Regions from separate parts of the Streptomyces sp. NPDC002734 genome, predicted to be linked through region 2. Evidence: riboswitches for the same ligand, from Rfam matches in the RefSeq annotation. Region 2 holds a riboswitch; the other holds the start of a gene.
The links. A riboswitch is a leader RNA that binds a small molecule or an ion and turns the genes downstream of it on or off. The one in region 2 is predicted to bind cobalamin.
Positions count from the first base shown of each region.

Region 1: linked by a shared signal. The riboswitch ahead of ABT026_RS09930 (energy-coupling factor ABC transporter permease) and the one ahead of ABT026_RS22765 (VWA domain-containing protein) in region 2 are both predicted to bind cobalamin.

Region 1 is NZ_JBEOVU010000008.1:117,073-132,254, forward strand. It holds gene ABT026_RS09875 (metallophosphoesterase) at 1-894, shown strand, start outside; gene ABT026_RS09880 (Pr6Pr family membrane protein) at 1,112-1,885, shown strand; tRNA gene ABT026_RS09885 (tRNA-Pro) at 1,921-1,994, shown strand; gene ABT026_RS09890 (pyridoxamine 5'-phosphate oxidase family protein) at 2,205-2,726, shown strand; gene ABT026_RS09895 (SCO4402 family protein) at 2,817-3,260, shown strand; gene ABT026_RS09900 (hypothetical protein) at 3,616-3,900, shown strand; gene ABT026_RS09905 (hypothetical protein) at 4,235-4,729, shown strand; gene ABT026_RS09910 (hypothetical protein) at 4,826-5,482, shown strand; gene ABT026_RS09915 (TrkH family potassium uptake protein) at 5,796-7,241, shown strand; gene ABT026_RS09920 (potassium channel family protein) at 7,234-7,941, shown strand; gene ABT026_RS09925 (GNAT family N-acetyltransferase) at 8,128-8,676, shown strand; cobalamin riboswitch at 8,781-8,966, shown strand; gene ABT026_RS09930 (energy-coupling factor ABC transporter permease) at 8,997-9,713, shown strand; gene ABT026_RS09935 (energy-coupling factor ABC transporter substrate-binding protein) at 9,710-10,159, shown strand; gene cbiQ (cobalt ECF transporter T component CbiQ) at 10,165-10,917, shown strand; gene ABT026_RS09945 (energy-coupling factor ABC transporter ATP-binding protein) at 11,076-11,906, shown strand; gene ABT026_RS09950 (ATP-binding protein) at 11,964-12,362, opposite strand; gene ABT026_RS09955 (S9 family peptidase) at 12,603-14,459, opposite strand; gene ABT026_RS09960 (SURF1 family protein) at 14,767-15,182, shown strand, end outside.
Region 2 is NZ_JBEOVU010000027.1:24,057-39,238, reverse strand. It holds gene ABT026_RS22790 (ferredoxin-like domain-containing protein) at 1-700, shown strand, start outside; gene ABT026_RS22785 (precorrin-8X methylmutase) at 697-1,389, shown strand; gene ABT026_RS22780 (precorrin-2 C(20)-methyltransferase) at 1,386-2,945, shown strand; gene cobM (precorrin-4 C(11)-methyltransferase) at 2,942-3,709, shown strand; gene cbiE (precorrin-6y C5,15-methyltransferase (decarboxylating) subunit CbiE) at 3,681-4,961, opposite strand; cobalamin riboswitch at 4,994-5,140, shown strand; gene ABT026_RS22765 (VWA domain-containing protein) at 5,183-7,309, shown strand; gene cobO (cob(I)yrinic acid a,c-diamide adenosyltransferase) at 7,309-7,923, shown strand; gene cobBC (bifunctional hydrogenobyrinic acid a,c-diamide synthase/histidinol phosphate aminotransferase CobBC) at 7,917-10,367, shown strand; gene ABT026_RS22745 (cobalamin biosynthesis protein) at 10,349-11,341, shown strand; partial or broken gene ABT026_RS22740 (GNAT family N-acetyltransferase) at 11,362-11,865, shown strand; gene ABT026_RS22735 (cupin domain-containing protein) at 11,970-12,347, shown strand; gene ABT026_RS22730 (cobalt-precorrin-6A reductase) at 12,360-13,088, opposite strand; gene ABT026_RS22725 (cobyric acid synthase) at 13,085-14,566, opposite strand; gene cobF (precorrin-6A synthase (deacetylating)) at 14,563-15,182, opposite strand, start outside.

The DNA of each region.
Region 1 (15,182 bases), on a different contig from region 2:
GCTGCCGCCGGTCTCGTCTACTCCGCCGGGTTCGAGGCCCGTGCGTTCCGGCTGCGGCGGGTGACCGTTCCGGTCCTGCCCGCCGGGATGCGCCCGCTGCGCGTCCTGCAGATCTCCGACATCCACATGGTCAGCGGGCAGCGTAAGAAGCAGCGCTGGCTGCGGTCGCTGGCCGGGCTGCGGCCCGACTTCGTCATCAACACCGGCGACAACCTCTCCGACACCGAGGGCGTGCCGGAGGTGCTGGACGCGCTGGAGCCGCTGATGGAGTTCCCGGGGGCGTACGTCTTCGGCTCCAACGACTACTACGGTCCCAAGCTGCGCAACCCGGCCAAGTACCTGATCGAGAAGGTCCAGGGCAAGCACGGCCTCAACGGCAACGAGCCCGCCACCGGTGCGATCCACAACCCCTGGGAGGGGCTGCGGGACGCGTTCGACGAGGCGGGCTGGCTGAACCTCACCAACACCCGTGGCACGTTGAAGGTCGAGGGTGTCTCGGTCGAGCTGACCGGGCTGGACGACCCGCACATCAAGCGGGACCGGTACGACGAGGTCGCGGGCGGCCCGTCCGGCGCCGGTGACTTCGCCATGGGCGTCGTGCACGCGCCCTATCTGCGCTCGCTGGATGCGTTCACCGAGGACGGCTACCCGCTGGTCCTCGCGGGCCACACGCACGGCGGGCAGCTGTGCATCCCGTTCTACGGCGCCCTGGTCACCAACTGCGACCTCGACACCGACCGGGTGAAGGGGCTGTCCACCCACACCGCCGGCGGCAACACGTCCTTCCTGCACGTCTCGGCGGGCTGCGGGGCCAACCGGTACACGCCGTTCCGGTTCGCCTGCCTGCCGGAGGCGACGCTGCTGACGCTGGTCGCGGAGGACTGGGCGCGCTGACCCGAGGCCGAGGTCCGTCCGCCCGACAGCGCCCCCTCGGCCCGATCCCCACAGCTCCGCACCTCCGCACCTCCGCACCTCCACGTCCGTGAGCCGCCTCGACCGCGGCCGTCGCAGTACCGCACGACCGGGACGCCGCACCACTTCCGTGGTGCGGCGTCCCTCGTTCGGCCGCACGGAATCGCCCGATATGCCCAGTAACGCCTAGCGTGAGGGCATGACCGCTCCCATACCGAGGGACATCCCGGACCTCCCCGCCGTGCCGGGCTGGGCCACGATCATGCCGTCGTACGTCCCGCCCACAGCCGTCATACCTCCGGCCCGCCGACCCCTGACCGCCCTGTTCCGCCTGGGCGCCGCGCTGGCCGCGGCGGGCGGCGTGACCGTCTGCATGGTGCTGGGCCGCCCGCTCCAGGCGCTCACCCACTTCACCGTGCAGGCCAACATCCTGCTGGCCCTGGTCCTCGCCGTCTCCGCCCAGCGCGCCTGGAGCGCCGGCCGCCCGGTGCGCCCCGCCCTCACCGGTGCCGCGCTGCTCTACGTCCTGCTGGCCGCCCTGGTGCACGCCTTCGCCGTCCCGGGCCGCCCCGCCTTCTCCGACCCCGGCCCCGGCGGCCGCTGGGGCCTCGCGGCAGCCCTGCTGCTCACCGTGGTCACGCCGCTCGCCGCCCTGCTGGACTGGCTGCTGCTGACCGCCCCCCGCACGCTGCGGCTCCGCCACGCCACCGCCTGGGTGCTCTACCCCCTCGCCTACCTGGGTGCCGCTCTCGTCCGGAGCACCCTGCTCCCGGCCGACGCGCCCGGGCGCGCCCCCTACCCCTTCCTCGACGCCGCCCACAACGGGACCCTCGGCCTGGTCGGCAACGCCCTGCTGTTCGGCCTCACCTGCTACGGCCTGGGCGTCCTGCTGGTCGCGGTCGACCACCTGTGCCCCGGCTTCGTCCGCTGCCGCCCGAAAACCGGATTTCGCCTCAGGCCGCCGGTGGGCTAAAGTAAACGTCGTCGACGCGGGAACGCGAAGACGATCGGGGTGTAGCGCAGCTTGGCAGCGCGCTTCGTTCGGGACGAAGAGGTCGTGGGTTCAAATCCCGCCACCCCGACAGCCATAACAGCAGGTGGGCCGACTAGGAACGCTCCTATTCGGCCCACCTGTTTGGCGTGTGTCAGACGGTTGGGCCTTTGCACCCATGGCGCACACGGGGCAGGCAGGCGCCGTGAGCAGATGGCCGGTGAGGTGTGGCCGGCACTTCCGGTGATCACGGTTGGGCAAACCACTCCGACCCCCGTGGCAGGGCATGGGACGGTCGATCATGCCTGTGACCAACCCGTGGCTGGCCGGCCCGTCACCGAAGAAGCGACTCGATCGCGAGCGTCTGGAAGAGCGCGTACTCAACCTGCTGTCGTCGCAGAACATGTGCGTGCTCGCGACGGCAGGGCCGGAGGGGCCGCTCGCGACGCCGGTGCGGTACTTCCACCTCGATTTCGCGGTGATGTTCACCGCGGCAGCCGGTTCGCCGAAGATGAGAAATGTCGCCGCGGACCCGCGGGTGTCGGTGGGGATCTTCGCTCCGTTGGTCGGGCAGGCCAGCAGTCGAGGTGCTCAGCTCTTCGGCGAGGCTCGCGTGCTGTCCGGGCCGGAGGCGGATTTCGAGCGCTACTGGTCGGCTTTCCGTTGGCAGTCCGATCACGTCGAGAGGTCACTCTCCCTCGACGAGCCGCCGTCGGGCCCACTCGTGGTGATCGAGGCCAAGCGGATCGTCTATACCGAGCACTGGCTGCGGCGTGACGGGTTCGCGCCGCGTCAGTTCTGGACCCGGGCGAAAGACGCCTGACGCGGGGGCGCCACGGGGACTGCGGGGCGCTGCCGGAGCCCACGCGTAAAGCGTTGCCCTCCTGATCACTGCGGTGTCTACGCTCGGCCCATGAACGAGGATTCACAACGCTTGGCCAACTTCCGCGTCAACCTGGTGCCTGCGGTCCTCGCCCTGGCCAACCCGCCCTGGCAGCGTGATGTGTGGCTGGACCCGTCGACGTTCGAGAACCTGGATCACATCTTTCACACCCTCTTCGACGACTTCTGTGACGCGGACGAGCCCGAGCGGTACCTCGGAGTCAGCCTCAGGACCGAGGAGGAGGTGGCTCTTGTGCGCGAGCTGGGCGGTGCCCTCAACGCGGCGGCAGCGGAGGCGCCCAACGACACCGACGAGGAGCACCTTCGGTCCGCCCATTGGCCGGAGGTCGTGGCCATCGCAGGACGGCTCGCCACTGTCATGGTCTCCAACGACCTGGGCGAACTCGTCGCACAGCACGAGGCGCAGAGTTGGCGACAGCCGACCGATCAGGTCAGCAGCGAAGACGCACCTTGAGCGTTCGGCTGCCGTGACACCCGTGCCGTGCGACCGCGTGCGACCGCTGACGCAGACGGTCCATCCGGCTCGGCATGGGGCTGTGAGGTTGTCGGTGCCGACCCGATCTGTGTTCGGTCATCCTCCCGGAACGGTCCTTGATGGGTTGTTCAGGCTCCTTCAGGTCCAGCCAAGGTACGCGGCGGTTCCAGGAAGCGAGCCGACCAGGCGCGCACCGAGTCGGGCGGTGACGAGACAGACCATCGGGGACTGCGCGACGGTCAAGGGCGCTCAGTCCGGGAGAAGCCCGCCGACCGGCGACGGTGGAGCGGTTTCGCCCGTCACCCACCGGGCTCGCGGGTGCGATCCTTTGTGGATGGCAGACGCGCGGCTACCCGAGGGCTGGACCCTTCGACGGATCCGGGAGGTGTCGGGGGATCGGGAGGCTGTCGCCCTGGATCCCGGCCGGACGGTGCGGTGGGTGGCGGGCGTCGGAGATCCAGAAACGCTGCGCCCGGAGATCGTTCTCGGGTTCCACGGCCTGTGTCTGGTGAAGCCCGTCGGCGACGACGACTGGTACATGGGCAGCCTGTACGACGACGGCAGCGTCGACTGCTGGACCGCCTACGACGACCTGTACGAGGCACTGCGGGGCCTCTGAGGGCTCCGGGCAGGGCCACGGGGCCGAGGGGACGGTGCGCGGTCGGCTCTGGCAGGTGGTGTCGCTGGCCATCGACGAAGCCCGGTCGTCGGTTGGGTCCCGGACGCGTTCTCCGGGCCGCCCCCGTACAGGCCGGGGATGCAACCATTCTCTTCAGAGCTGGAACCCCCGGTAAGCCGACCGCGCGGTCGCGAGGTTAGCGGGAGGCACTGACAACGGGGCTGTGCGGCAGGCGTGTTCGGGAAAGGTCATGGCCCTGTCACCGCAGCGCCCGCTGGGGTCCGGCTGCCGCACTCTGGTCCTCCACGCACTCGCGTCCACCTCGGGGGAAACCATGCGCATCCGTATCGCCACTGCGGCCGTCGCCGCCGTACTCGCCGTTACCGCCGTGGGCTGCGACAGCGGTGGTGACGGCAAGGACGACATCGGCGCTCCGGCGCCGGCGGCGTCGAGCGCGGCGGGCAGCAGCGCCCCGGCAGAGGACGGGGCTGGGGACGAGGCCGAGGACGGGGCCGGCGGGGACACCGCCGGTGGCGCCTCCGACAGCCCCGCGCCCGAGGCGTCGGACGCCGCCCTGCCGCCCGAGCCGCAGGGGACCGCCCGGGCCGACGTCATGCGGGTCGTCTTCGACGTCGACGTCAGCCTCTTCAAGGACGAGGAGAAGGCGATCTACGCGGCCCGCAAGCAGTGCGCGGCTCTCGACAGCGGGGTGGCGGACCCGGACCACAGCGCCGCCGAACTGTTCTCCTACAACGGCATCACGCCCACCGACGAGGACGGAAGCCACCTCAACTACGGCCTGCGCAGGACGCTCTGCCCCGCTTCCTGATCCGGCTTCCGCCGATCCGAGACCGTACGGAGCTCGACTCCCGGCGGGGGCGGGGCGAGCCTGGGAGCGAGGCGTTCACGGCGGAGGGGGACCGCGATGAGACGTACGGGTGCGGCGGTGTGTCTGGTGCTGGGGCTCGGCATGGTGAGCGGGTGCACTCCCGCCCACCTGACGCTGGTCGCGGTGACGAACGGGGAGGACGGGCGGCCGGTGGCCGTGCTGCAGCCGTGCGACGACGGGAGCGAGCCCATTACGGCCATGCGGCTGGAGAGTTGGCCGACCGGGTCGACCGGTGCCGGGACGGACGACGCCGGAACGGAGGGTGCCGGCGAGGGCAGGGCCGGGACGGAAAGCGCCGGTGAGGACGGCGCCGGGACGGAAGGTGCTGGCGAGGGCAGGGCCGGGACGGAAAGCGCCGGTGAGGACGGCGCCGGGACGGAAGGTGCTGGCGAGGACCGCGCGTCCGTGGAGGACGGCGGTTGGGAGGTGCCGCGGGGGATGACGCATCGCGGGCGGGCCGTCATCTCCGTGCTCTCCCCGCCGGACTCCTGGCTCGTAGAGGGAGGCGGCGCGCGGGAGCTCCTGCCCGGGCGGACGTACTCGCTCTCCTTCTACTCGTACGACGGGGAGTACTACGGTGACGGCGCCTTCACCGCCGACGACCTGGCGTCCCTTCGCCCCGGGCAGGTCTGGGCCGCGGGCCGGGCGATGAGCGTCGACGAGTTCGCCGACCAGGTCGGCGAGGTCTGCTGACGGCCTCGCCCCGGGGCCGGGCCGCCGGTGTGGTGGGGGCAGCCCCCCGTGCGGTCGGGAGTGCGGGCGTGACGTCCGAGTGAGCAGCAGGCGGGCCGCTGACATCCGTCCCCGCTCCGCCCGCGAGGACCGCGAGGACCGCGAGGACCGCGAGGACCGCGAGCGGGCCCGCCCTGCCGCTCGGTGACGTGACCCTGCCGGGACCGGGCGGAACCCTGCCAGGACGGCCGGGAACCCCCGGTCGGGGGAACCGGCGCGGCAGACGGCAGGATCCGGCGCGAGGGGGACGGGGAGGTGTGCCTACCGTCGGCGGGTGAGAAGAGTCGCGGCGCCCGTCCCGACGGCCGGGCCGGGCGGGCAGGACGCACCGGGAGGCCCGGCGGGGTCACGGTGGCGGCCCCGGCGGGGGCCCGGTCCGCGGCGCGGGCTGCGGCCGCGGCTGCGGCACCCCGCGCAGGTGGTGGTCGCCGGCTTCGCCGCCGCCGTCGCGGCCGGCACGGGGCTGCTGATGCTGCCTGCCGCCAAGGCGGGACCGGGCGGCGCCGGGCTGCTGGAGGCACTGTTCACCGCGACGTCCACGGTGTGCGTGACCGGCCTGGTCGTGGTGGACACCGCCTCGTACTGGAGCGGCTTCGGGCACGTGGTGATCCTCGGGCTCGTGCAGGTCGGCGGCTTCGGGATCATGACGTCGGCGTCCGTACTGGTCCTGCTGGTCTCGCACCGGATGGGGCTGCGGGCGCGGATGACCGCGGCGACGGAGACCAAGACGCTGGGGCTCGGGGACATCCGCGCGGTGGTCACCGGCGTGGTGAAGGCCTCCCTGGTCGTCGAGGCGGCGACCGCGCTGGTACTGACGCTGCGGTTCGCCACCGGCTACGACGAGCCGTGGCCGCGGGCGGTGTGGCTGGGGGTGTTCCACGGCGTCTCCGCGTTCAACAACGCCGGCTTCGCGCTCTACTCCGACAGCCTGATGTCCTTCGTCACCGACCCGTGGATCTGCGTGCCCGTCGCGCTGGCGATCATCACCGGCGGGCTCGGCTTCCCCGTGCTGTTCGAGCTGCGACGCCGGTTCCACCGCCCCCGCGCCTGGTCGGCCCACACCAAGATCGCGCTCTGCGGCACCGGCGCCTTCCTGGTCGGCGGCTGCGCCTTCGTCACCGCGGCGGAGTGGTCCAACCCGGCGACGCTGGGGCCGCTGGACGTTCCCGGGAAGCTGCTGGCCGGGTTCTTCCAGGGCGTCATCCCCCGCACCGCGGGGTTCAACAGCGTGGACCTGGCCGCGCTGCGCCCGGTGAGCTGGCTCGGCATGGACGTGCTGATGTTCGTCGGCGGGTCCAGCGCGGGCACGGCCGGCGGCATCAAGGTCACCACCTTCGCGGTGCTGTTCTTCGTGCTGTACGCGGAGATCCGCGGGGAGAGCTTGGTGAACGTCTTCGACCGCCGCCTGTCCGCGTCGCTGCTGCGCCAGGCGCTGACCGTGGCGCTGCTGTCGGTCGCCGCGGTCGTCGTCTCCACCATGGCCTTCATGGTCTTCGCCGAGCACGGCCTCGACCGGTCGCTGTTCGAGGTCGTCTCGGCCTTCTCCACCACGGGGATGTCCACCGGCATCACCACGCGTCTGCCCGTCGGCCTCCAACTGCTGCTGGTGGTGCTGATGTTCGTCGGGCGGCTCGGGCCGATCACCGTCGCGTCCGCGCTCGCCCTGCGCCATCGCGTCCGCCTGTACGACCTTCCCGAGGAGCGTCCCGTCATTGGCTAGGAAGTTCATCCCCAGCAGGCAACGCAGGCAGCGCAGGCAGCGGGCCGGCCACCGGGACGCCGTGGTGGTCGTCGGTCTCGGCCGGTTCGGCCGTGCCGTCGCCAAGGCGCTGGTCGAGGCGGACACCGAGGTGCTGGGCATCGACGCCGGTCAGGACGTCGTGCAGGCGCTGTCCGGGGTCCTCACCCACGCCGTCCGGGCGGACTCCACCAAGGAGGACGCGCTGCGGCAGCTGGGCGTTCAGGACTTCGACCGGGCCGTCGTCGCCATCGGCTCCAACCTGGAGGCCAGCATCCTCACGGCCTCGCTGCTGGTCTCCTTCGGCATCAAGCACGTCTGGGCCAAGGCGACCAGCGAGGAGCACGGCCGGATCCTCTCCCAGCTCGGCGTCCACCACGTCGTCCTGCCCGAGCACGACATGGGGCAGCGGGTCGCCCACCTGGTGCTCGGCCGCATGCTCGACTACATCGAGTGGGAGGAGGGCTTCGCCATGGTCAAGACGAATCCGCCGGCCGGAATCGTCGGCATCCCCCTGGGCGCGAGCGACATCCGCTCCCGCTTCGGGCTGACCGTCGTCGCCGTCAAGCGCCCCGGCGAGGACTTCACCTACGCGACGCCGGCGACGGTCGTGGGGCCCGACGACACGATCATCGTCGCCGGTGACAGCCGGGAGACGGAGCGCTTCAGCGAGCTCCGGTGAGCGGCCGTGAGAGGGCGGAGGGGCGTCACGGGGTCGCCCGGCGAAAATCGGACTGACATCCGGTCGGCGGGAGGATGGAATGCACCACAGAGGATGTGCACCATGCACCGCGCACCGTCCGCGGCACTCGCGCACCCGGCGCCGGTGCCACCCGTGTTTTCCGGCCAGGCCAGGAGGTCACCCCGCATGAGTCATGACGCGTCGCCCTTTCCCGAGCGGATGGAACTGACCGGGGAGGGTCTGGTCCTGCGGGACTGGACGGAGGACGACCTGGCGGCGATGCCGGCGTTGTTCGACCACCCGGACATCGCCTACTGGACGCCCATCGTCTCCCCCTTCGACGAGTCGGCCTCGCGCGCCCGGCTGGTGCGCACCCGCGAGCTGCGGGCCGAGGGGACGACCATCCTGCTCGCCATCACGCTGGACGGCGGGGCCCCGCTCGGCGAGGTGATGCTGCGCCGGGCTCCGGAGGGCGTGGAGATCGGCTACGCGGTGGGCCCGGCGCACCGCGGGCAGGGGCTGGCGGCCCGGGCGGTGCGGGTGATGGCCGCGTACGCCTTCGAGGAGCTGGGGGCGGAGCAGGTGATCCTCGAGCTGGAGGCGGAGAACGCGGCGAGCGTCGGCGTCGCCACCAGGGCCGGATTCCGTCTGCTGGACGTGCCCCTGATCGAGGGTGAGGAGAAGGGACGGCCCTACGTCCTGCAGACCTGGGGGCTCGACCGCGGGAAGGACTGAGCCCGCCCCTCGGCCCTTGCGGCGCCCGCGGTGCGGGGCGTGTCGGGCGGTCGCGGACGCCGGTGGCCGGATCGGGCTCGCTTGTCAGTGGGCGGGATGCCGGATTACTGTCACAAGGTCTTGGTGAACGGGAAATCCGGTGTGATGCCGGTGCGGCCCTCGCCACTGTGATCGGGAAGTCCGGCTCCGGCCCTCACGGGCAGCCACTGGGTCCTCACGGACCCGGGAAGGCGGAGCACGGGCGTGTGGTACCCGTCAGCCAGGAGACCGGCCAAGGCGCGTCGTCCATCCACGAGGTGCTGGAGAGGGTCTGCTGAGCCATGCACATAGCCGAGGGGTTTCTTCCTCCGGCGCACGCGATCGCCTGGGTTGCCGCGTCTGCGCCGTTTGTCGTCCACGGAGTTCGTCAACTCACCCGTGAGGTGAGGGAACATCCCGAGAGCACGCTGCTCCTGGGAGCTTCGGGCGCGTTCATGTTCGTCCTGTCGGCGCTCAAGTTGCCGTCGGTGACCGGTAGTTGCTCGCACCCTACGGGGAGCGGGCTGGGGGCGGTGCTGTTCCGGCCCCCTGTGATGGCGGTGCTCGGCACCGTCACGTTGTTGTTCCAGGCGCTGTTGCTCGCCCACGGCGGGCTCACCACACTCGGCGCCAACGTCTTCTCGATGGCCGTGGTCGGCCCCTGGGCCGGGTACGGCGTGTACCGGCTGGCCCTGCGGTGCGGGGCGCGGCTCGCGGTGGCGGTGTTCTGCGCGGCGTTCGTCGCCGACCTCAGCACCTACTGCGTGACCAGCGTGCAGCTCGCGCTGGCCTTCCCCGACCCGGTGGGCGGATTCGCGGGCGCGCTGGGCAAGTTCGGGTCCATCTTCGCGGTCACGCAGATCCCGCTGGCGGTGAGCGAGGGGCTGCTCACCGTGCTGGTGGTGCGGCTGCTGGCGCAGTCGAGCGCGGGTGAGCTGGCCCGGCTGGGCCTGCGGACCGCCGGGCCGGGCAAGGCCCGGACCGGCGCGGGCGCGAGCACCGGGGCGGTGTCGCGATGAGCCGGAACCTGCGGATCAACCTGCTGCTGGTGCTGACCGTGGCCGCCATGGCGGTGCTGCCGGTGGTCCTCGGCATGGGCGACCACAAGCCCGAGCCGTTCACCGGGGCCGACGCCGAGGCGGAGGTGGCGATCCAGGAGATCGACCCGGACTACCGCCCCTGGTTCTCGCCGGTGTACGAACCTCCGTCCGGCGAGATCGAGTCGGGGCTGTTCGCGCTTCAGGCGGCGGTGGGGGCGGGAGTCGTCTCCTACTGCCTGGGCCTGTGGCGCGGGCGTCGGCAGGGCGAGGCCCGGGCGGGCACGGCTGCCGCCGGTGAGGTGGCCGCTCCGGCCGCCCCTGTGGACGCGGACGCCATCGCCGCCCCCGTGGACGCGGACGCCAACACCGGTGCGGGTGCCGCCACCCACGACGGCCGGAACGACGCCGCAGCCAGGCGGGTTTGACGCCTGTGCTGTCGATCGACGCGGCGGCGCACAGCAGTTGCTGGCGCCGCCGTCATCCTGTGGACAAGGCGGTGCTCGGGTTCGGGCTCACGCTGCTCGCCGTCGCGCTGCCGCCGTGGCCGGGCGCCCTGCTGGTGCTGGTGACCGCCCTGGTGGTGCTGCTGGGATTCGCGCGGGTGCCGGCCGGGCGGCTGTGGCGGGCCTACCGCGCGCCGCTCGGGTTCTGCGTCACCGGCGCGGCGACGCTGTTGGTGCGGGTCGGCGGGCCGGACGGCGCGGTGCTGGGCCCGGCGCCCGACGGGGCGCTGCGGGCCGGTGAGCTCCTGTTGCGGAGTTCGGCGGCCTCGCTGGGCGTGCTGGTGTTCGCGTTCACCACGCCGATGTCGGACCTCCTGCCCCGCCTGGTGCGGGCGGGGGTGCCGGCGGCGGTGGTGGACGTGGCGGTGGTGACGTACCGGATGGCGTTCCTGCTGCTCGACTCGGTGCGGCAGGTCCGGCAGGCGCAGGCGGCTCGGCTCGGGCAGCGGACCAAGGCCGCGGCCTGGCGTTCGCTGGGCGGGCTGGGGGCCACCGCGTTCGTGCGGGCCTTCGACCGGGCGGGCCGGCTGCACACCGGCCTCGCCGGACGGGGGTACGACGGGACGCTGCGGGTCCTGGTCCCGCCCACCCGGGTGTCCGGGGGCTTCGTCGGCGCGAGTGTCGCGCTGCTGACCGCGATCGTCGTGCTCGACGCCGTGCTGGAAGGACGTCTGTCGTGAACCGGACGAGCGGAACCCCCGAGGGCGGCGCGAGCGGGGAGCAGACAGGCCCGGCGACCGGAGACACGGCGGCGGGCAGCCCGGCGGTCGGAGCAACGGCGGCCGGAGGCAGGGCGCCGGTCGGAGGCGGGGCGCCGGACGCGAGCGCGGCGCCGCCGCTGGTCGCCCTGCGGGACGTGTCCTTCGGGTACGAGGACGGCCCCCGCGTGCTCGACGGCCTCGGCTTCGAGGTCCGCGAGGGCCGCGCCCTGGCCCTCCTCGGGCGCAACGGCAGCGGGAAGACGACGCTGATGCGGCTGCTGAGCGGAGGGCTGCGGCCGCGCTCCGGCCGGGTGGAACTGGAGGGCGGGCCGGTGTCGTACGACCGCGCCGGGCTGACCCGGCTGCGGTCCACCGTGCAGCTCGTCGTGCAGGACCCGGACGACCAACTGTTCGCGGCGTCGGTCGCGCAGGACGTGTCGTTCGGGCCGCTGAACCTGGGGCTGCCGGAGGCGGAGGTCCGGGCGCGGGTCGACGAGGCGCTCGCGGCGCTGGACATCACCGGGCTGGGCGACCGCCCCACGCACCTGCTGTCCTACGGGCAGCGGAAACGGGCGGCCGTCGCGGGGGCGGTGGCCATGCGGCCGCGGGTCCTCGTGCTCGACGAGCCGACGGCGGGGCTGGACCCCGACGGGCAGGAGCGGCTCCTCGCCACGCTGGAGTCGCTGCGGCGCGGGGGGACCACGGTGATGATGGCCACCCACGACGTGGACCTGGCGCTGCGGTGGGCGGACGACGTCGCGCTGCTGACCCCGGCGGGCGTGCGGGTGGGGCCCGCCGGGGAGTTGCTGGCGCGGGCGGAGGCGCTGCGGGAGGCGGGCCTGCGGATGCCGTGGGGAGTCGCGGTCGGGGCGGCACTGCGCGGACGCGGCGGCGGGGCGGGCGCGGGCTTCGTCCCGCGCACCGCGGAGGAGCTGGCCCGCTGGACGGCGGAGGGAGACCGGGCCTGACCCAGCCCTCCGTCTTCGAGGGGAGCCTCAAGACCCCGCCGCCCGCACCGGATCGGCTCAGCCGGTCTTGAGCTCCGCCCAGACGATCTTGCCGATCGGCTGCCGCGGCTGCGAGCCCCAGCGGACGGCCAGCGCGTCGACCAGGAGGAGCCCTCGCCCCGACTCGTCCTCCGGCGCGGCCTGCGCGGCGACGGAGGGCGGCGGGGTCTCGGACGCGTCGATCACCTCGACGCGGGCGAGGCCGCCGAGTTCGTCGACGGCGAGCCGGAGCGCGAAGTCCCGCCCCGGCACCCGCCCGTGGCGCACCGCGTTGGCGGCCAGCTCACCGACCAGCAGGGCGACCGCGCAGGACAGGTCGGAGGTCGGTGGGAACCCCCACTCGGCGAGCCGGCGCACGGCGCAGTGCCGGGCCTGCCGGGCCCCGCGGGGCGAGGACCTGAACTGGGAGGCGAACACGAGGGGTTCGGCACACCCGGGACCCCCGGCCGCCGGCGCGTGCCGCTCGGACACGCGCCGCCGGGGGTTCTGGTGGGAGCTGGTCGAATCTGTGAGCACGGCCTATCCGTATCCCGCACGCGAGGCGTTGACGCATCGGAGAGTGAACGAATCGTGACTTTACGTATACCGAGGCGTCATCGGCCACTACGGACAGTTCACGGACGGGCGGTCGAACGGGCGGGCGCGGACCGGGCGGTGTCAGCCCGCCGTCGGCGTCGCGTCCGCCCCGGCGTCCGCGCCCGGCAGGTGCCGCGCCGCGAAGTCCAGTTCGAGCCGGACCTGCTTGATGCGCTCGTCGACCACCAAGGAGCCGTGCCCCGCGTCGTAGCGGTAGACCTCGTGGACCGCACCGCGGCCCTCCAGGCGCTTGACGTAGTTCTCGACCTGCCGGATCGGGCAGCGCGGGTCGTTCACCCCGGCCGAGATGTAGACGGGCACCCGGACCCGGTCGACGTAGGTGATCGGGGACGACGCCTCGAAGCGCTCCGGGACCTCCTCCGGGGTGCCGCCCAGGAGGGTGCGGTCCATGGCCTTCAGCGCCTCCATCTCGTCGTGGTACGCCGTCACGTAGTCGGCGACCGGGACGGCGGCGATGCCGACCGCCCACGCCTCCGGCTGGGTGCCCAGGCCGAGCAGGGTGAGGTAACCGCCCCAGGAGCCGCCGGTCAGGACCAGGCGGGCGGGGTCGGCGAGGCCCGAGGAGACGGCCCACTCGCGGACCGCGGCGATGTCCTCCAGCTCGATCAGGCCCACCCGGTGCTTGAGGGCGTCCGTCCACTCCCGGCCGTAGCCGGTGGAGCCGCGGTAGTTGACCCGGACCACCGCGTACCCGTGGTCGACCCAGGCCGCGGGGCCTGCCGCGAAGGCGTCGCTGTCGTGCCAGGTGGGGCCGCCGTGGATCTCGAAGACGGTGGGCAGCGGGCCCGTCGTGCCGGCCGGCTTCTGCACCAGGGCGTGGATGCGGCCGCCGGGGCCCTCCACCCAGACGTCCTCCACCGGCACCGACTCGGGGGCCTTCATGCCGGGCGGGTCGAGCACCACGCGGCCGGAGGTGGAGCGCACCACCGGAGGCCGGGCGGCGGAGGACCACAGGTACTCCACGCTGCCGTCGGGGCGGGCGGTGGCGCCGGAGACCGTGCCGGGCGGCGTGTCGATCTCCTCCAGGGCGCGGCTCGTCAGGTCGTAGCGGAACAGCTCGCTGCGGGCCTCGAAGCTGTGCGCGATCAGCAGCGCGGAGCCGTCCGGGTACCACTCCGCGCTCACGTCGCCGGGCAGTTCCAGGGCCAGGTCGGTCTCCTCGCCGGTGGCGACGTCCCAGACCATGGGCTCCCACCGGCCCCGGCGCTGGTGGCCGACGAGCAGCCGGGCGTCGCCGTCGACCGGGGCGAAGCCGAGGACCTCCAGGCCCAGCTCGACGGTGCCGGCCTTGGTGTCGTCGAGCTCGGCGACGGTGCTGCCGTCGGGGCGCAGCACGCGCAGCGCGGAGTGCATGGCGTCGCCGTGCTCGGTGTGCTCGACGGCGATCAGCGAGCCGTCGTGGGACAGGTCGCCGACACCGGCGGACTCCGCGTGCCGGTAGATCTCGACCGGGTCCTCGCCGTCGCGGGCCAGGTGGATGGTGGTGCCCTCGTCGTCGGCGGAGCGGCCGACCACGGCGGTGCGGCCGTCCCTGCCCAGGGCGAGACCGGCCGGGTAGGAGGGCTCCAGGCCGGGGACGGCCTCCTCGTCGGGGCCGCCGTGGAACGGCTGGCGGCGCCAGACGCCGAACTCGTCGCCGTCGGTGTCGTCGAACCACCAGATCCAGGCGCCGTCGGGGGTCAGCGTGCCGTCCGTGGTGCCGTTGGGGCGGTCGGTGACCTGGCGCTGGGCGCCGGTGGCGCGGTCCCAGGCGTAGAGCTCGTAGGTGCCCGTCGCGTTGGAGACGAACAGGGAGCGGTCGGGGGCGTCCTCCGCCCAGTCGGGCAGGGACACGCGCGGGGCCCTGAACCTCTTCTCCCAGTCGGGCATGGTCGTGGGCGTCTCCGGGGCCTCGGGGTGGCCGGTGGTGTCAGTCATGGCCCCATAGTGCCTGCTCGGCGGGCCCGGGCGCGGAGTGGTGCGGACAGCGGTTCGGGCAGCGGCCGGAGCGGCATCGGGGCAGCACTCCGACCGCTGCCGGAGCGGTGTCCGGGGCAGCACTCCGACCGCTGCCGGAGCGGTGTCCGGGGTAGCGCTCCGGCCGCTGCCGGAGCGCATCCGGGGCAGCGCCCGGGCGGCGCTAGGCGCACCGGTTGCGGCGGCCTCGCGGCGGCGGCTCCCGACGGCCGGGCGGGCGGGCAGCCCGGCCCCGGGGACCGGGCGGGGCCCCGGTACCGTGGGTGGGGTGTACCGGTTCCTTCTGACGCCCCGCTGGTGGGGGATCAACGTCTTCGTGCTGCTCGCCGTGCCGTTCTGCGTGTTCATGGGGACATGGCAGCTGGACCGGTTCGAGACCCGGGTGGACGGCCACCGCGACGCGACGGCCCAGGCCGCCGAGGACCGCAAGGCCGACCCGAGCACCGCGCGGCCGCTGGCCGAGCTGCTCCCCGTCGACAAGCAGACGGTCGGCGACCAGGCCACCGTCACCGGCCGGTACGGCGAGCAGCTGCTGGTGCCGGACCGCGAGGTGGACGAGCGGCGCGGCTCGTACGTGCTGACCATGCTCCGCACCGGCGACGGCAGGGCGCTGCCCGTGGTGCGCGGCTGGCTGCCCGGTACGCCCGACGCGGCCGACGTGCCCGCCCCGCCCGCGGGCGAGGT
Region 2 (15,182 bases):
CCACGTCACGGGCCGCGCCAACCTCCAGATACGGGCCCTGCCCAGCAACCAGGGCCGCCTCGGCAGCGCCGTCCTCGACGCCGTCGAAGCCACCGGCCTGCTGCCCTCGCGCACCCACGAACTCGTCAGGAACGTCATGGTCTCCCCCCGCACCGGTGTCAAAGGCGGGCGCGCCGACCTCGGCCCGGTGGCGGCCGAACTCGACCGGCTGCTGTGCGCCGAGCCCTGCCTGGCCGGTCTGCCCGCACGCTTCCTGTTCGTCCTCGACGACGGCCGGGGCGACCTGATCACCCGCACCTGCGACCTCGGCCTGGTGGCCCTGGACGACGGCACCGCGCAGCTGCGCGTCGGCGACGGCTGGGGCGCCCGCGTCCCGCTGTCCGAGGCCGCGCCGGCCCTGACCGGGCTCGCCCGGCGCTTCATGGACGCCCGGGGCATCGGCCCCACCGCCCCCTGGCACGTCGTCGAACTGCCCGAACCCCTCGGCGAGTCGGCCGCCCCGGACCCAGGACTGCCGAGCCCCGAACCACCCCTGCCACCAGGCCCGCTGCCCGAGGGAGGACGGCACGTGCCCGTACCCGAATCCGGGCTCGGCTCCGAGGACGTCGCCCGGCTCGTCGAGGAGGCCCACGCGGCGGGCGCCACCGAACTCACCGTCACCCCCTGGCGCGGCGTGATCGTCCCGGGAGCCGCCGCATGAGCGCCACCACCGCATCCGGGCGCCCCGTCGAGCCCCGCAGGCCCGGCCGGCACTACGACTACCTCGCCGACGGCCCGGCCATCTACGTCGACTCCTTCGCCACCATCCGCCGCGAGGCCCGCCTGGACCACGTCCCCGCCGAGGCGGAACGTCTCGCCGTGCGGATGATCCACGGCGCCGGCCAGGTCGACCTCGCCGACGACCTGGTGATCCACCCCGAACTGGTGCCCGCCGCGCGCACCGCCCTGCGCTCGGGCGCGCCCATCCTCTGCGACGTCACCATGGTCGCCACCGGAGTCACCCGCGGCAGACTCCCACGCGACAACGATGTCGTCTGCCTGCTCGGCGACGAGCGGGTGCCCGCTCTCGCCCGCCGCTGGGGCACCACCCGCACCGCCGCCGCCGTCTCCCTCTGGGAACCGCTGATGGAGGGCGCCGTGGTCGCCGTCGGCAACGCGCCCACCGCCCTGTTCCACCTGCTGGAGATGCTCGTCGACGGGGCGCCCCGCCCCGCGGCGATCGTGGGCTGCCCGGTCGGCTTCATCGGCGCCGCCGAGTCCAAGCAGGCCCTCACCGAACTCGCCGGAACCCACGGCATCGACATCCCGTACGTCACCGTCCACGGCCGCCGCGGCGGCTCCGCCATGACGTCGTCGGCCCTCAACGCACTCGCCAAGGAGGAGGAGTGACCGGACGTTTCCACGGAGTCGGCGTCGGCCCCGGCGACCCCGAACTGATCACTCTCAAGGCGGCCCGGCTGATCGCCTCCGCCGACGTGGTCGCCTATCACGCGGGCCGCGGCAAGGAGTCCAACGCCCGCCGCATCGCGGCCTCGCTCATCCCGGACACCGCGGTCGAGGAGCGGCTGACCTATCCGGTCACCACCGGCGCCACCGATCACCCCGGGGGTTACACGGGCGCCCTGGCCGACTTCTACGAGGAGTCCGCCACCCGGCTCGCCGCCCACCTCGAGGCCGGACGCGACGTCGTGCTGCTCTCCGAGGGCGACCCGCTGTTCTACGGGTCGTACATGTACATGCACGACCGGCTCGCCGAGCGGTTCGAGACGCAGATCGTGCCCGGCGTCCCGGCGTTCGCCGCCGCCGCGGCCGCCGCCGCGGCCCCGCTCTCCCGGCAGACCGACGTGCTCACCGTGCTCCCGGGCACCCTGCCCGAACCGGAGCTCGCCCGCAGGCTCGCCGACACCGACGCCGCCGTCGTGATGAAGCTGGGACGCACCTTCCCGGCCGTGCGCCGCGCGCTGGAGGCGGCGGGGCGGCTCGACCACGCGGTCTACGTCGAACGCGCCTCGATGGAGGGCGAACGGCGCCTGCCCGTGGCCGAGGTGGACCCGTCCACCGTGCCGTACTTCTCGCTGATCCTCGTCACCGGCGACAGCCGCAACGGGGCCCGCTCACGCACCCCCGGGGAACAGGCCGCGTCCCTCACGGGATCCGCACCGGACGGTGTCGTCTCCGCGACGCCGGCCTCGCCGGCCTCGGCAACCTCGGCGGCCGAGTTGCTGGTCGTCGGCCTGGGCCCCGGCCCCGATGCCTGGCTGACCCCCGAGGCGTCCGCCGCGCTCGCCGAGGTCGACCACGTCGTCGGCTACGGCCCCTACGTCGACCGGGTCCCCCAGCGTGCCGGCCTGACCAGACACGCCTCCGGTAACACCGTGGAGCTCGAACGCGCACGCCTGGCCTTGGAGTTGGCCGCACGGGGCGAGCGCGTCGCGGTGGTCTCCGGCGGGGACGCCGGGGTCTTCGGCATGGCCACCGCCGTCTTCGAGGCCGCCGAGGACCCGGACCTGCGGCACGTGCCGGTGCGGGTGCTGCCCGGTGTCAGCGCCGTCCAGGCCGTCGCCGCACGGGCCGGCGCGCCCGTGGGCGGCGACTTCGCGGTCGTCAGCCTCTCCGACCGGCTCAAGCCGTGGGACGTCGTCGAACGCCGCCTGCACGCCGTCGCCGAGGCCGACCTGGCGCTGGCCGTGTACAACCCCGCCTCCCGCTCCCGCACGGAACAGATCGCCACTGCGCGCCGCGTCCTGCTGGAGCACCGCGCGCCGGAGACCGTCGTCGTGGTCGGCCGGGGCGTCGGACGGCCCGGCGAGTCGCTCACCGTCACCACGCTCGGCGAACTCGACCCCGCGACCATCGACATGCGCTGCCTGCTGATCGTCGGCGCCTCCGGCACCCGCGTCTCGGCGTCGGGCCGGGTCTGGACACCGAGGTGGGTGAAGCCGTGACCGTCCACTTCGTCGGCGCCGGCCCCGGCGCCGCGGACCTGCTCACCGTCCGGGCGGTGCGCCTGCTCGCCGCGGCCGGAACGGTGCTCTACCCCGGCACCTACCTGGACCCGCTGGTCCTCGACCACTGCGCGCCCGGCGCCGAACTGGTCGACACCCAGCGGCTCGACCTGGACCGGATCACCGAGCACCTGGTCGACGCCCACCGGCAGGGCCAGGAGGTCGTCCGCCTGACCTCCGGCGATCCCTCGCTGTACTCGGCGCTCGCCGAGCAGACCCGCCGCCTGGACGCCCACGGCGTCCCCTGGGACGTCACCCCCGGCGTCCCCGCCTACGCCGCCGCCGCGGCCGTGGCGGGGCGGGAGCTGACCGTCCCGCTGCTCGCCCAGTCCGTGGTCCTCACCCGCACCCGGGCCCGGTCGACCGCGATGCCCGCGACCGAGTCGCTGGCCGCGTTCGCCGCCACCCGGGCCACCCTGGTGCTGCACCTGGCCATCACCCGGATCCGCGAACTGATGGAGGAGCTGACGCCCGAGTACGGCCCCGACTGTCCGGTGGTGGTGGTCCACCGGGCCAGCCAGCCGCAGGAGTCGGTGCTGCGCGGCACCGTCGCGGACATCGCCGACGCGGTGGAGACGGCCGGCCTGCGGCAGGCCGCCGTCATCCTGGTGGGCCGGGCGCTCGACCCGGCCCCCGGCGGCGAGTCGTTCCTCTACGACCCGGCCCGCCCTCGCCTCAGCCCACCGTCAGGCTCCACTGGGTGACCGTCCGCGCCGGCGTCCAGCCGGTGAACGAACCGATGGGCGCCGTCGTCTCCACCGCCAGGCGGGTCAACTCCCCGCCGTGGCGGCGGTAGGCGTCCGCGAGCAGCGTCTCCGTCTCCAGCGTCACCCCGTGCACCACCAGCCGGCCGCCCGGCCGCAGCGCCCCCAGACATGCCTCCAGGACGCCTGGCCGGGTGGCCCCGCCACCGATGAACACCGCGTCCGGCGCGGCCAGTCCGGCCAGCGCGTCCGGGGCCCGCCCGGTCACCACCCGCAGCCCCGGCACGCCCAGCCGGCCCGCGTTACGGGCGACGCGGGCGGCGCGTCCGGCGTCCGCCTCCACGGCGGTGGTGACACAGGTGGGGTGCGCCCGCATCCACTCGATGCCCACCGATCCGGCGCCCGCGCCCACGTCCCACAGGTGCTGTCCCGGCGCGGGCGCCAGCCGTGCCAACGCCGAGGCCCGAAGGTCACGCCGGGTCAGCTGGCCGTCGTTCTCGAACGCGTCGTCCGGCAGCCCCGCCACCAGACCGTGGGCCGGCGGCCCCGCGAGCTCCAGAGCCAGCACGTTCAGGGCCGGCGCCTCGCCGGGTGGCGAGGCCAGCCAGTCGTCGGCCGTGCCCGACAACCGCGACTCGAGGTCCGTGCCCAGGTCGCCGAGCACCGTCACCACGCTCCGCCCGTATCCCGCGCCCGCCAGCAGCGCCGCCACCGCGGTCGGGGTCGCAGCGTCGGAGGACAGCACCAGCACCCGGTGCCCGGGCGCCAACTCCCGCAGCAGCAACCGCGGATCACGGCCCACCAGCGTCACCACGGCGCACCGCTCCGACGGCCAGCCCATGCGGGCCCGCGCCAACGCCACCGAGGAAACCGCCGGTTCGACGTCCACCGAGCCGACTCCCAGCAGATCGACGAGGGTCGTGCCGATACCGGACACCAGCGGGTCGCCCGAGGCCAGCGCCACCACCCGCGCCCCGCCCAGCGACGCCAGCAGCGGGGGCAGGCCCTCGCGCAGTGGCGAGGGCCACGCCTCACGGCGCTGCCCGGTCACCTCCGGCAGCATCGCCAGATGCCGCCGCCCGCCCAGCACCACCTCCGCCTCCAGCACCGTGCGTCGCAGCCGCTCGGGCAGCGAGGGCCAGCCGTCGGCGGTCACGCCGACGACGGTGATCCGGGAAGCGGCGGCCTGGGAGACGGTGTTCGTGGAGGCGGTGTTCGTGGAGGCAGGGGGAGGGGGCGTGCCGATCGTCATGCCGGTGACGCTATCGTGGTCCATCACAGGCACGAGGTGCCCCTACGGCCCAGCCATCGGAAACGGTGAGGACGGCCGGCGGGGAGAATCTGGGAAGCCCGGTGAGATTCCGGCACAGGCCCGCTGCGGTGAACCGAGCCTCGCTCACGAGGACTCGGCAAGTCCGAAGACCGGCCTCGCGCCCGCCCCCATACGGATGGCGAAACGAGCGGGAGCCTCACATGCCATTGGTGCGTTCGCACTACCCCTTTTCCGCGATCGTCGGCTGCGACGCCGGCGAACTCGACGACCTCGGCCTCTCCCTGGTCCTGACCGGCATCTCGCCCGCGATCGGCGGCGTCCTCGTCCGCGGCGAGAAGGGCACCGCCAAGTCGACCGCCGCCCGCGCGCTGGCCGCCCTGCTGCCGCCCGTGGACGTCCACCCCGAGGACCGCTTCTCCACGGACCCCGCCGACCCCGACGACGCCTCGCCGGACGGCCCCTTCGCGGCTGGCGCCCCGGTGGAGAGCCGCCCGGTGCGGCTCGTCGAACTCCCCGTGGGCGCCACCGAGGACCGCGTCCTCGGCTCCCTGCACCTCGAGAAGGCCCTCGCGCACGGCAAGGTGGCCTACGAGCCCGGTCTGCTGGCCCGCGCCCACCGCGGCATCCTGTACGCCGACGAGGTCAACCTCCTCCCCGACCACCTGGTCGACCTGCTGCTGGACGCCGCCGCCACCGGGCGGGTCACCGTCGAACGCGACGGGTTCTCCGTGGAGCACTCCGCCCGGTTCCTGCTCATCGGCACCATGAACCCCGAGGAGGGCGAGCTGCGGCCGCAGCTCCTCGACCGGTTCGGCCTCACCGTCGAGGTCGCCGCGCCTCGCGATCCCGCGCCCCGTGCCGAGGTGGTGCGGCGGCGGATGGCCTACGACGCCGACCCGGCCGGCTTCGCGGCGCGCCACCGTCCCGCCGAACAGGCCCTGGCGGCCCGGGTGGCCGCGGCCCGCGAGCGGCTCGGCCAAGTCCTCCTCCCGGACACCGCGCTCACCAAGATCGCCGAGATATGCGCCGCGTTCGACGTGGACGGGCTGCGCGCCGACATCGTCACCGCCCGCACCGCGGTGGCCCACGCCGCCTGGGCCGGCCGGACCACCGTGACCCGCGCCGACATCCGCCGCGCCGCCCGGCTCGCCCTGCCGCACCGGCGCCGCCGCAACCCCTTCGACGCGCCCGGGCTCGACGAGGACCTGCTCGACCGGATCCTGGGCGACGACGAACTCCCACCGGACCCGCCGCCCTCCCAGCCCCCGGCCGACGAGGGCCCGGACGGGGCGGGCGACGACGGACCAGGCGACGACGGACTCGGGGAGGACGCACCCGGGGAGAACGACGCGCGCGAACCGGGGGCGACAGGAGGCGGCGCCGAAGGCGGTCAGGCCCCCGACGACGCCACCCCGAAGGCCCCGGAGCCCGCCGCCGGACCGGACGACTCCCCGGACGCGGACGCCGACCGGACGCCTGCCGCACCCCCCGGCCGGGGAGCCGCGCAGGACACCACCGTCAAGGCCACCGCCCCCTACCGCCCGCGACTGCTCACCGTCCGGGGCACCGGCGAGGGCACCGACGGCCGCCGCAGCCGCGCCCTGGGAAGCCGGGGCCGCCGGGTCGGCGTCGCCCGGCCCGGCCAGGACGCCGGGGGCTCCCTGCACCTGGTCGAGACGGTGCGCGCGGCGGCGGCCCGCACCCGGACCGGCCGCGCCGACGGCCCGCTGCGGCTGCGCGGCGAGGACCTGCGCACCGCCGTCAGGGAGGGCCGCGAGGCCAACCTGATCCTCTTCTGCGTCGACGCCTCCGGTTCCATGGCGGCCCGCAAGCGCATGAGCCAGGTCAAGACCGCCGTCCTCTCCCTGCTCCTCGACGCCTACCGCCGCCGCGACAAGGTCGGCCTGATCACCTTCCGCGGGCAGCACGCCGAACTCGCCCTGCCCCCCACCCACTCGGTGGACATCGCCGCCGCCCGCCTCGACGACCTTCCGGCCGGCGGCCGCACGCCCCTCGCCGAGGGACTGCTGGAGGCCGCCCGCGTCGTCGCCCGCGAACGCCGGCGCCACCCGCGGTTGCGTCCCCTGCTGGTCGTCGTCACCGACGGCCGCGCCACCGGTGGCAAGGACGCCGTCGCCCGCTCGCTGCGGGCCGCCGACCAGGTCGCCTCCCTCGGCGTCAGCGCCGTGGTGGTCGACAGCGAGTCCGGCCCCCTGCGGCTCGGCCTGGCCGCCGGCCTGGCCGCCCGCCTGCACGCCGACCACCTGCCCGTCCGCGAGGTCAGCGCCGACGCGCTGAGCACCGCCGTCCGAGAGAGGGCCGCCTGATGCCCCAGGGACAGCCGACCGTCGTGCCCGACGACGGACTCACCACCCGCCAGCGCCGTAACAAGCCCCTCCTGGTCGTCCACACCGGCGACGGCAAGGGCAAGTCCACCGCCGCCTTCGGCCTCGCCCTGCGCGGCTGGAACCAGGGCTGGAACATCGGGGTCTTCCAGTTCGTCAAGTCCGCCAAGTGGCGCATCGGCGAGCAGACGGTCTTGGAGCGCTTGGGCCGGCTCCACGCGGAGACCGGCGAGGGCGGTCCCGTCGAGTGGCACAAGATGGGCTCCGGCTGGTCCTGGACCCGCAAGCACGGCGACGCCGAGGACCACGCCACGGCCGCCGCCGAGGGCTGGGCCGAGATCAAGCGGCGCCTGGCCGAGCAGACGCACGACCTGCTGGTCCTCGACGAGTTCACCTACCCCCTCGCCTGGGGCTGGATCGACGTCGAGGACGTCGTCACCGCCCTGCGCGAGCGCCCCGGCCGCCAGCACGTGGTGATCACCGGACGCCGGGCCGCCCCGCAACTGCTCGAGGCCGCCGACCTGGTCACCGAGATGACCAAGGTCAAGCACCCCATGGACGCGGGGCAGAAGGGCCAGCGAGGCATCGAATGGTGACGCACGCCCGGCCCGGACCCTCGCCGGCCCCGCACGGCACCCCGCCCGTGCCGCTGCCCCGGATCATGATCGCCGCCCCGATGACCGGTCAGGGCAAGACCACCGTCGCCACCGGCCTGATGGCCGCGCTGCGCGCCGCGGGCCACACCGTCAGCGGTCACAAGACCGGCCCCGACTACATCGACCCCGGCTACCACGCCCTCGCCACCGGCCGCCCCGGCCGCAACCTCGACCCCCACCTGGTGGGGGAGGAGCGCGTCGCGCCGCTCCTGCTGCACGGAGCCCGCGGCGCCGACGTCGCCGTGGTCGAGGGCGTGATGGGCCTGCACGACGGGCGGATCGGCACGGACGGCTTCGCCTCCACCGCCCACGTCGCCGCCCTCACCCACACGCCGGTCGTCCTGGTCGTCGACGTCTCCCGGATGTCCCGCTCGGCCGCGGCGATCGTCGAAGGCATGGCCTCCTGGGACCCCGCCGTCGACGTCGTCGGCGTCATCCTCAACAAGGCCGGCTCCGAGCGCAACGTCGCCGAGATACGCCGCTCCCTGCGGCTGCCTGTGCTCGGCGTCGTGCACCGCGACGAGGAGATCGGCGCGCCCTCCCGCCACCTCGGGCTCGTCCCCGCCGCCGAACGCGAGGACTCGGCCCGCGCCGTCCGCCGGCTCGGCGAGCGGATCGCCCGGGACGTCGACGTCGACGCCGTCCTCGCCCTGGCCCGCAGCGCACCGCCGCTGGACGCCGTGGCCTGGAACCCGGCCGACGAGGTCACCGCGCCGCCCGGCGGCGAACGCCCCGTCGTCGCCGTGGCCGGCGGCCGCGCCTTCACCTTCCGCTACACCGAGACCGAGGAACTCCTGACCGCCGCGGGCTGCGAGGTCGTCGCCTTCGACCCGCTGACCGACCCCGCCCTGCCCCCCGGCACCCGTGGCCTCTACCTCGGCGGCGGCTTCCCCGAGGTGTACGCCGCCGAACTCGCCGCCAACGCGGCTTTGTTGACTTCCGTCCGGCAGGCTGTCCGGGACGGCCTGCCCACGGTGGCCGAATGCGCAGGCCTGCTCTACCTCACCGAGACCCTCGACGACATCCCCATGGCCGGCGTGCTCCCCGCCCAGGCCGCGATGACCGGACGCCTCACCCTGCGCTACCCGCACGCGACCTCGCCCGGCGACACCCTCCTGACCAGGGCGGGGGAGCGGGTCACCGGGCACGAGTTCCACCGCACCCGCACCGCCCCCGGCGCCTGCGCCACCACTCCCGCCTGGGAGATCGACGGCCGCCCCGAGGGCTTCGCCTCACCGACGCTGCACGCCTCCTACCTGCACGTCCACTGGGCCGGACACCCCCGGCTCGCCCAGCGGTTCGCCGACGCCGTCCACCGCGCGGGCGCGTCCGCCGCCCCGCGACCCGGCGGCCCTGCCGCCTGGGACCCACTGCGTCACCACGGCGACTCCGAGGCCCGCGGCGGACTTCTCGACCTCGCCGTCAACGTCTACCCGGGCGAGCGCCCCGACTGGCTCGACCGCGCGCTGCACGACAGCATCGCCGACGCCGCCGCCTACCCCGACGCCGAACCCGCCCGCCGGGCCGTCGCCCGCCGCCACCACCGGCCCCCGCAGGAGGCGCTGCCCACCGCGGGCGCCGCCGAGGCGTTCACCCTCGTCGCCCGCCTGCGCCCCTGGCGGCGCCCGGTGGTCGTCCACCCGCAGTTCACCGAGCCCCACGCCGCCCTCGAACAGGCCGGACACACCGTCACCAGCGTGTTCTGCCGCCCCGAGGACGGCTTCGCCCTCGATGCGGCCGCAGTCCCCGAGGACGCCGACCTCGTCGTCATCGGTAACCCCACCAACCCCACCGGCGCCCTCCACCCGGCGGCCACGCTGCGTGCGCTGCGCCGCCGTGGCCGCCTGATCGTCGTCGACGAGGCCTTCATGGACGCCGTCCCCGGCGAGCCGGAGTCCCTCGCCGACGAGCGCGCCGAAGGGCTGCTGGTGATCCGCAGCCTCACCAAGCACTGGTCGATCCCCGGCATACGCGCCGGCTACGTCGTCGGCGACCCGGCCGTCGTGCGGGAACTGGCCCGCGCCCAGACCCCCTGGTCGCTGTCGTCGCCCGCCGTCGCCGCCACCGTCGCCTGCACCGCCCCTGAGGCGCTCCCCGAGGCCCGTGCCCGGGCCGAACAGCTCGCCGTGTGGCGGGAGTTCCTCCAGGACGGGCTGGCCGCCGCCGGGGTGCCGTTCACCCCCTCCAGCGGCCCCTTCGTCCTCGCCCGGCCGGGGGAGGGGCTGCACGGCCTGCTTCGCGAGCACGGCGTCGCCGCCCGGCGCGCCGACACCTTCCCCGGCCTGGACGCCTCCTGGATCCGCCTCGCGGTCCGGCCGCCGGAGACCACCCGCCGCTTCCTCGACGCCCTCGCGGAGGTGCGGGCATGCGCCGCTCCCGCGTGACCGCCTCCCCGGCGAGCACCCGCGCGGCCGGTCTCCTCCTGGGGCACGCCGCCGACCGGTTCCTGGGCGACCCGCGCCGTTTCCACCCGGTCGCCGGCTTCGGCACCGTCGCCGGGGCCCTCGAACGGCGCCTGCACGCCGACTCCCGCGCCCGGGGCGCCGCCTACACCGCGCTGCTGGTCGGCGGCGCCGCGGCCCTCGGCGTCGCCGCCGAACGGGCCGCCGCCCGCCGTCCCGTGACCCACGTGGCCGTCACCGCCCTGGCCACCTGGGCCGTCCTCGGCGGACGCTCCCTGGAACGCGAGGCGTCCGCGGTCCACGCCCGCCTCGCCGCCCCCGACCTGCCCGCCGCCCGCCGCCGGCTCCGATCCCTGGTGGGCCGCGACACCACCACCCTGGACGAGGGACAGGTCGCCCGGGCCGTCGTCGAGTCCGTCGCCGAGAACACCTCCGACGCCGTGGTCGCCCCCCTCGTCTGGGGCGCCCTGGCCGGCGTCCCCGGCCTGATCGCCTACCGGGCCGCCAACACCCTCGACGCCATGGTCGGCCACCGCACCCCCCGCCACGTGCGCTTCGGCTGGGCCTCCGCCCGCCTCGACGACCTCCTCAACCTGCCCGGCGCCCGCCTGGCCGGCCTGCTCACCGCCGCCACCTCGCCCAACGGCCCCACCGCGCCCCTGGTTGCCTGGCGCCGCGACGCCGCCGGCCACCCCAGCCCCAACGCGGGCGTCGTCGAGGCCTCCTTCGCCGGCGCCCTCGGCCTCACCCTCGGCGGCACCAACCACTACGCCTCCGGCACCGAACACCGCCCGACCATGGGCGACGGCGCACCCCCCACCCCACCCGACATCCCCCGCGCCACCACCCTGGCCCGCCGCGTCGGCCTCAGCGCCGCCCTCGCCGCGGCGGCATTCGCGGCGGCACGGACCTCTGCCCGACGCGAGAGCACGAGCGACTCGCCGACCCGGGCGTGACCGGTACCGAGGAGAAGCAGATGCGGTTGCGCGACGTCGCACCGGACGACCTCGGCGCGTACATCAGGATGCGCTGCGATCCCGTCATGATGGCGGACCTGGGCGGCCCCCTGCCGCGGGAGGGGATGGCGGACAAGGTCCGTCGCGACGCCCGGGAGGCGGCGGACGACATCGCGTGGCTGAAGATGATCGTCCCTGACGGGGCCGGTCCCGAAGTGGTGGCCGGGACCGTGACCATCTGGTCCCACGAGAGTGGCGACGGGCCGATGTCCGAGATCGGCTGGATGGTCCTGCCCGAATGGCAGGGCCAGGGCCTCGGCAAGCGAGCCGTCCGCGCCCTGCTGGAAGAGGCCAGGGACCAGAACCGCTGGGGCCCGGTGCACGCCTTCCCGGCCGTGGACAACGCGGCGTCCAACGGCATCTGCCGCTCCGTCGGGTTCCGCCACCTCCGTGAGGCCGACATCAGCTTCGCGGGACGGGTCCTCAGGACCAACCACTGGGTGATCGACCCGGGCAGGGACCTGCGCCGGGAGCGTGACGCCGACCGTCCGGCACGGACCGGGCGGCCGGGGGACGCCACGCCCCCGCGCCGCGGGTCCGGGCCGGGCGGCTGCTAACGTCCGAAGCCATGGACGACAGCGTGTACACGGGCAACGCCGGCCAGGACGCGGCCCTCGACCGGGGCTGGCTGCTCGGGCACTTCAAGGAGCCGGGCGACCCGCGACACAGCGAGGCCCTGGAGATCAAGTGGGGCGTCCACCCCCGGGGCGACCGGCGGGCCCAGTGGGTGCGCGGCGAGAAGCGCACCGCACTGCAGGTGCTCGTCAGCGGGCGGTTCCGGGTCGAGTTCCCCCACCGCAGCGTCGTGCTGGAGCGGCAGGGGGACTACGTCGTGTGGGGCGAGGGCGTGGACCACTCCTGGGTCGCGGAGGAGGAGTCGGTGGTGCTCACCGTGCGCTGGCCCTCCGTCCCCGGCTACGCGGTGCCCGCGGCCGGGGAGGCGTGAGCGCAGGACCGGTCAGCCGGCCGCCGCACGAACCCAGGCGAACGCCTCGGCCACGTCGTGGACCACCGGCACACCCGCCGCGCCCGGTGGCCGCCTGACGACCACCACGGGCACGCCGAGCTCGCGCGCGGCCTCCATCTTCGGCCAGGTGTACGTGCCCCCGGAGTCCTTGGTCACCAGCACGTCCGCGCCGTGCTCACGGAACAACTCCCGCTCACCGTCAAGGGAGTAGGGGCCCCGGCTGGTCACCAACCGCCACGCGGGAGGCAGTTCGAGGTCCGGGACGTCAACGACCCGCGCCAGCACGGCAGTCGACGCCAGAGTCGGCACGAACCGGCGCAGCTCCTGCCGCCCCACCGTCACGAAGGGCCGCACCCCCAGCCGAGCCGCACACCCCGCGGCCTCCTCGTGCGAGGAGACGTACGACCACGCCGGATCCGGCTCCCACCCCGGCCGCTCGAGCCGCAGCAGCGGCACCCTCGAACTCCCGCACGCCGCCTCGGCGTTGGCGCTCATCCCCTGTGCGAACGGATGCGTCGCGTCGACCACCGCGTCGAAGCCGGCGAGCGCCGACCGCAGCCCGGGCACGCCGCCGAAGCCGCCGATCCGCACCTCGCCCACCGGCAGCCGGGGCCGGGCCACCCGGCCCGCCAGCGAGGTCGTCACGTCGATCCCGGCGTCCACCAGCAGCGCTGCCAGCTCCCGCGCCTCCGAGGTCCCGCCCAGCAGCAGCAGCCTCACCGCACACCTCCGGGCGGCAGCACCGGAAGCGAGGCCGGAGCCCCGTCGCGGGCCAGCGCGACCAGCGCGTCGACGTCCAGGTGCTCCTCCGCCAGGTCGGCCAGGCCCTCGATCCGGGCCTCCCGCGCCTTCGCGAACCGCACGCCCGAGGGCGCGCACCCCAGCGCCGCGCCGAGGAACGCCGACCGGAAGGCGTCGCCCTCCAGGCTGCCGTGCCACATCGTCCCGAACACGTTGCCCGCCCGGGCCCCACCCAGGAACTCCTCGGCCCCGTCGCCCACGGTGATCCGACCGTGGTGGATCTCGTAGCCGGACGCCGGCGCCCCCAGCGCCGAACCCTCCGGCAGCCGCAGCGTCTTCTCCGCCGAGAAGTCCGTCCGCACGTCGAGCAGCCCCAGCCCCTCCGCGGACGCGCCCGGCTCCGCCTCGACGCCCTCCGGGTCGGCGACGACCCGCCCCAGCATCTGGAAGCCCCCGCAGACCCCCAGCACCGGCCGCCCCCGCCGGACGTGCTCCACCACCGCCCGGTCCAGGCCACGCGAGCGCAGCCACGCCAGGTCCGCCAGCGTCGAGCGGGTCCCCGGCAGCACCACCAGGTCGGCGTCCGACAGGTCCCCGGGCCCCGACGCGAACACCACGTCCAGGTCCGGCTCCAGGCCGAGCGCGTCCACGTCGGTGAAGTTGCTGACCCGCGGCAGCCGCACCACGGCCACCCGCCGCACCGCGTCCCCGCGCGCCCGGCGGCCCTCCAGGTCGAGGGCGTCCTCCGAGTCCAGCCACAGTCCCGGGTCCCACGGCAGCACACCGAACACCCGGCGCCCGGTGAGCCGTTCCAGGTCCTCAAGCCCCGGCCGCAGCAGACCCACGTCACCGCGGAACTTGTTGACCACGAACCCGGCCATCAGCGCCTGGTCGGCCGGCTCCAGCAGCCCCACCGTCCCGTACATCGAGGCGAACACCCCGCCCCGGTCGATGTCGCCGACCACCACCACCGGCAGCCCGGCGTGCCGCGCCAGCCCCATGTTCACGTAGTCGCCGGCCCGCAGGTTGATCTCGGCGGGGCTCCCCGCGCCCTCGGCCACCACCACGTCGTACCGGGCGGCCAGGTCGTCGTAGGCGGCGTGCGCCGCCCGCGCCAGATGACGGCGCCCCGCCTCCCAGTTCGACGAGGAGACGTTCCCGGCCGGCTGCCCCATCAGCACCACATGGCTACGCCGGTCGGTGCCCGGCTTCAGCAGCACCGGGTTCATGGCCGGCTCGGGCACCGCCCGCGCCGCCACCGCCTGCACCCACTGGGCGCGCCCGATCTCGGCCGTCGCCCCGTCCCGGCCCCGGCACACCATCGAGTTGTTCGACATGTTCTGGGCCTTGTACGGCGCCACCCGCAGCCCCCGCCGGGCGAACGCCCGGCACAGCGCCGTCGTCACCACGCTCTTCCCGGCGTCCGAGGTGGTTCCCGCCACCAGCAGCCCGCTCACGCCACCGCGCCCTTCCTCAGCAGACACACGTCCATCACCCACCCGGCCGCCCGACGCGCCCGCTCCCGCGCCCGCAGGATCTCTGGCAGCACCTCCCCGACCCGCCCGGCCACCAGCTCCTCGCCGTCCGCGCCGAGATTGGCCCCCCACCACACGGACCAGTCCGCCAGCCCCTCGAACCGCGGCTGAGCGCCCAGCATCACCACGATGTTCTCCTGACCCTCCGCGACCGCGGCCGCCAGCCGGCGGGCCGTCGTCACATGCACCGGCCGCCCCACCTCGTGCAGCACCATGCGATGGCGCGCCGCCAGCAGCTGCGGCGCGCTCACCCCGGGCAGTACGTCGTACTCCACCGGCACCACGCCGCGCGCGGCGATCCGCTCCACGATCCGCACCGTGGAGTCGTACAGCGAGGGATCGCCCCACACCAGGAAGGCCGCCGTCCCCCCGCGCGCGGCCAGCACCCCCTCGTAGGCGGCGACCCGCGCCTCGTGCCAGGCCGCCACCGCCCCCGGATAGTCCTTCGGGTCACGCCGGTCACGCTCCGGGTCCGGCACCTCCACCAGCTCCACGCCGTGCGCCTCGCACACCACGCGGCGCGCCTCCAGCAGCCCGT